One region of the Williamsia sp. R60 genome, then DNA from elsewhere that is predicted to be linked to it. Evidence: riboswitches for the same ligand, from Rfam matches in the RefSeq annotation. Region 1 holds a riboswitch; the other holds the start of a gene.
What was found. Region 1 has a riboswitch for cobalamin ahead of ACVWY6_RS13060 (CbtB domain-containing protein). Riboswitches for the same ligand answer to the same signal wherever they lie in the genome.
Positions count from the first base shown of each region.

Region 1 (2,382 bases):
AACCCGATGCGCTGTGCCGGGTTCTCCAGCAAGGCGTCGAGACGTTCGAGCGACAACGCCAGATGTGTGCCCCGCTTGGTGCCCGCCACGGCGTGCACCTCGTCGACGATGACCGTCTGAACCGAGGTGAGCGTGTCGCGCGCAGACGACGTGAGCATCAAGAAGAGGGATTCGGGGGTGGTGATCAGGATGTCGGGCGGGGTGCGGAGCAATTGACGGCGCTGTGCGGCCGGGGTGTCGCCCGATCGCACACCTACCGTGATCTGGGGGACGGGCAGGTTCAGCTCCTGCGCGGCCCGGGTGATCCCGATCAGAGGCGCGCGTAGGTTGCGCTCGACATCGACGGCAAGAGCCTTCAGCGGCGACACGTAGAGAACGCGCGTGCCGGCGGCCTTGGCGCCGTCGGGAAGCGGGTCGGCGCCGAGACGATCGAGTGCCCACAAGAATGCCGAGAGCGTCTTGCCCGACCCGGTGGGGGCGACGACCAGGGTGTTCTGGCCGTCCGCGATGGAGTTCCATGCCCCGAGCTGTGCTGATGTGGGTGCCGGGAAGGCCGCGTCGAACCACGTACGGGTCGGCGCTGTGAAGCGGCCGAGCACCTGCTGTGCGCTGGGCACGCCGGATACCGAGGTGGGGGACTTGCGGGCGGCCATTGCTCCATGATCCACGACGGGTCTGACAGAGCGGCAGAACCGGTGCCCGGGATCGTCGGCACCAGATCATTCGGCAGGTCGGTGTTGACCGGGCAAAACGCCGCGGAATAGAGTCAGCGCACGTCGTGCGAACGGGAAATCCGGTGCAAATCCGGAGCGGTCGCGCCACTGTGAGCTGATCTCAACCCACCGGGTGGAGCCGCAAGTCAGGGGACCGGGGCACGACACCCAACAGGTCGACGCGGGGCGCGCATCCCGCGAGAGGAGATATCAATGTCGAGTTCTTCGGTCTCGCAACCGGTTTCGAATGCCCCCACGTTGGCCGTCGCGGTCCCGGATGTGTCGGTTGTGAACGCCGCACTCTGGCTGACCGCCACCACCATGGTCGCGTCCCTCGCCTACTACTTCCTCGGCTTCGACCAGGGCGCGGTGTCGGTGTTCGGCAGCGACACCCATGTCCACGAGTACATCCACGACGCGCGGCACTTCCTCGGCTTCCCCTGCCACTGAGCAGGCGAGCAGGTGGAAAAGAAGTTCATCGGCGCCGGACTGCTCTCAGGTCTGGTCGCCGGAATCGTCGCGTTCGTCTTCGCCCGGATCTACATCGAGCCCCTTGTCGACCGTGCCGTCGGGTATGAGGAAGGCCGGTCGCACGCCGAACTCGAACTGACCGGCGGATCTCACGCGCACGACCACGAGTTGTTCTCCCGGACTGTGCAGCAGAACTTCGGCGCCGGTGTGGGGTCGGTGGTGTTCGGCCTGATCATCGGGGCGTTCTTCGCTGTTGCCTTCACGGTTGTGTGGGCCTACATCGGCCGGCGGTACCCGACAACCGACCCGCGGACGGTGGCGGCTCTGCTCGCAGTCTGCGGATTCGTCGCGGTGTATCTCATTCCCTTCAGCGCGTATCCCGCGAATCCGCCCGCTGTGGGTGGTGACGACACGATCGGGTCTCGCAGTGGCGCGTACCTGACGATCCTGCTGCTGTCGGTGGGCTTCATGATCGCTGCAGCGGTCTTGGCGTTCTGGCTGGCGCCGAAGATCGGTGGCCTGTATGCGGCAGTGGTGGCGGGCGTCGCGTATTTGGCCGCGATCGCGGTCACCGTGGTTCTGTTGCCGAGTTTCGACGAGGTGCCGGGCCCGCTGATGGACGGCCAGTCGATGGTGTTCCCTGGGTTTCCGGCCGATTTGCTCGGCGACTTCCGGTACTACTCGGTGATCAATCAGGTCATCTTGTGGGCAGTCCTCGGCCTCGGATTCGCGCTGGCGCTCAACTGGATCGGCAAACAGACGGCCCGCACGGCCGGTGCAGGTGCTCGCAACGGGGCGGAAGGCGGAGCCCGCCCGACATGACGGGCCAACCCCCACTGGATCTCACAGTGGTCGTGGCTGCACGAACGGGTCCGAATGCAACGTTGGCCTTCGGGTCGCATGACGAGCCGCTGGACACGCGCGGGCAAGCCGATGCGACGGGTCTGCGCCTGCACTCGGGCGCGAAAGTCTTTGTTGCTCCGGACGTTTCTGCGCGCGACACGGCCAGGTTGATGGGCGCGCGGGACGCAGACGTGGAACCGGCACTGCGGGCCATGGACCTGGGTCGATGGGCCGGCCTGCGGCCCGATCAGGTAGATCCCGTCGAACTCGGTCAGTGGTTCACCGACCCGGCAGCCGCTCCGCATGGCGGCGAGAGTGTCGTCGGTTTTGTTGGGCGCCTTGCTGAGTGGCTGCA
Region 1 is NZ_JBSSGR010000002.1:1,324,315-1,326,696, forward strand. It holds gene ACVWY6_RS13055 (ATP-dependent helicase) at 1-653, opposite strand, end outside; cobalamin riboswitch at 758-886, shown strand; gene ACVWY6_RS13060 (CbtB domain-containing protein) at 927-1,163, shown strand; gene ACVWY6_RS13065 (CbtA family protein) at 1,176-2,006, shown strand; gene ACVWY6_RS13070 (histidine phosphatase family protein) at 2,003-2,382, shown strand, end outside.

Region 2 (2,382 bases), on a different contig from region 1:
CAGATTCGCTGCGGTCAGTGTGGATCTCGCCCAGATCCGCACGGCGGACCTCGACGGTATCGGGCAGCTGCTCGACGAGGGTCGGGACGTCATCCTTGGCGCCGTGCCGACGGCTGCCCCCGCAACCGAACTCGCCGCAGAACAGGTGGCCGCGTCGTGCGCCGCTCTGACCGACCGAATCGGGCTGTCCCGGAAGGTCCTGGCGGAGCAGGTGGTGATCAGTCCCGCGTGCGGTCTGGCCGGTGCCGATGCCGCCTGGGCGAAGACGGCGCTCTCGCTGTGCACCACAGCGGCGGCCGGCTTGCTCGCCGACCCGACCGCGGTATAGCGACCCGGCCCGGTCGATCGGGAACATTCATCGTCTGCGCAGCCTCTGATGAGGTATGGACAACTTCGCCTGCCGCGCACGGATATGCGCGAAACCGACGCGGGTTCGAACCGCGATGCAGGGCGGCACTTTCATCTGGCCGCTCCCGTGCCATGGCCGTGACGATGCGAGGCCCCAGCCCGCAGAGGACGGTGATGAGTTCGGCCCCGGCGCAGCAACCGAGCGATGACGTCAGGTCAGTTCGTCGGGGCGCTCGCCGGCGTCGAGCCGGGCGATCAGCTTCTTGGTCGCGACAGAGCGGTAGCTGGCATCGAGTAGTTCGGCCACCTCCGTCCAGTCCGGCCGTGCCGACAGGTCGATCCCCATCCATCCGTACGGTCCCACGTACGCCGGATAGAAGAATCGCGAGTCTTGTTCCAGTGCAACGCGTTCAGTCTGTTCGACCTTGAACAGCAGCGATTGCTCGAACTGGGGTCCACCTTTGACCCCGCCGCCGTACATGCCGAACATCTTCGCGCCGCGGAACGTTGGGCGACCGTGTGCGATCTTCTCCGTCGCATCCGGGAACGCGAGGGCGATGGTGCGCAGTCGAATCAGGACCGGGTCGTCCTCGGAGTACATGATCGGGTGGGGCATGGCGACAGTCTAGAACCGGTGTCTGTTCGGGTGCCGGTGAAATGTTAGGTTGACCGGGCGTTGGTTTCCGTCGGTCAGTGACCGGCGGATCGTAAGAGGGAATCCGGTGAAGATCCGGAACTGCCCCGCAGCGGTGAGTGGAAACGAACGCGGTCACCAGCACTGGGTGTATGCCTGGGAAGCGACCGCCGGTAGGAGGCACCGACTATTCGGTGCCATGTCCACGAGTCCGAAGACCTGCCAACGCGACCGCGCCGCCGGCGTGGTCGCCCGTCGACTCCGAGGGACACGGTTGACGCGGTGATGGTGTGCTCGCGCGCGCCTTCATTCGCTGACGCATGCGTACGGGTCGGCCGGCATCCGGTACAGCGGAAAGTGCGGCGATGCGCCCTCATTCGGTGACTGCGTTGGTGGTCGGGTTGTGTCTCGCGCTGGTCGCTGTGTCGGTGGTGGCACTCATGTTCGGTACCGTTCACGTTCCCTGGCGCGACACCACCTCGTTCCTCTGGGCCGAGTTGGTCGGAGGCGCAATATCCGCGGACGACGTGCCCAATTACCGGATAGTGATCGATTCCAGAATGCCGCGACTGATCGTGGCAATGTTCGTCGGCGCCGGACTCAGTGCTGTGGGTCTGCTCGTACAGGCGATGGTGCGCAACGCATTGGCAGACCCGTATGTCCTCGGGATCTCGTCGGGGGCATCCGTGGGCGCGACCGCAGTTGTCCTGTTCGGCACTTTCGGTGCGCTGGGTATCTACGCGCTGAGTACCGCAGCGTTCCTGGGCGCCCTCGGTGCCACCGCCCTCGTCTATCTGATGGCGAGATCGGCAGCCGGATTGGTGCCTTTGCGGCTCGTGTTGACGGGAACCGCGCTCGGATACGGTTTCTCGGCGGTCACCACCGTGCTGATCTTCATGGCACCGCAAGGTGACGGTGCGCGCAGCGTGATGTTCTGGCTCCTGGGGAGCCTGTCGGGCGTCAGTTGGGGCATGGTTCCACTGGTGGTGGTCGTCGCCGCGGTGGGAATGGTGTCCATCGCCCTGTGCGCGCGACGCCTGAACGCGTTGTCGATGGGCGACGAGGTCAGTGCCGCACTGGGACTGAACGCATCGCGGTTCAGGATCCTCCTGTTCGTCATCGCGGCCGCGATGACGGGTTGTTTCGTGTCCGTGTGTGGCGCGGTCGGATTCGTCGGTCTGGTCGTCCCACACGTGGCGCGACTGCTCGTCGGCGCCGATCACCGGCGACTCATCATCGTGACGCCCTTGCTCGGCGCCGTCTTCCTCGTTTCTGCCGACCTGTTGTCGCGCACGGTGGTACCTCCACAGGAACTGCCACTGGGGGCGATCACCGCGGCAGTCGGGGTACCGGTGTTCGTGTTCTTGATGAAACGCCGTGATGCATGGATGGTGCAGATC
Region 2 is NZ_JBSSGR010000001.1:1,124,256-1,126,637, forward strand. It holds gene ACVWY6_RS04965 (uroporphyrinogen decarboxylase/cobalamine-independent methonine synthase family protein) at 1-328, shown strand, start outside; gene ACVWY6_RS04970 (MmcQ/YjbR family DNA-binding protein) at 560-964, opposite strand; cobalamin riboswitch at 1,009-1,223, shown strand; gene ACVWY6_RS04975 (FecCD family ABC transporter permease) at 1,348-2,382, shown strand, end outside.
Region 2: another riboswitch for cobalamin. It lies ahead of ACVWY6_RS04975 (FecCD family ABC transporter permease); the one in region 1 lies ahead of ACVWY6_RS13060 (CbtB domain-containing protein).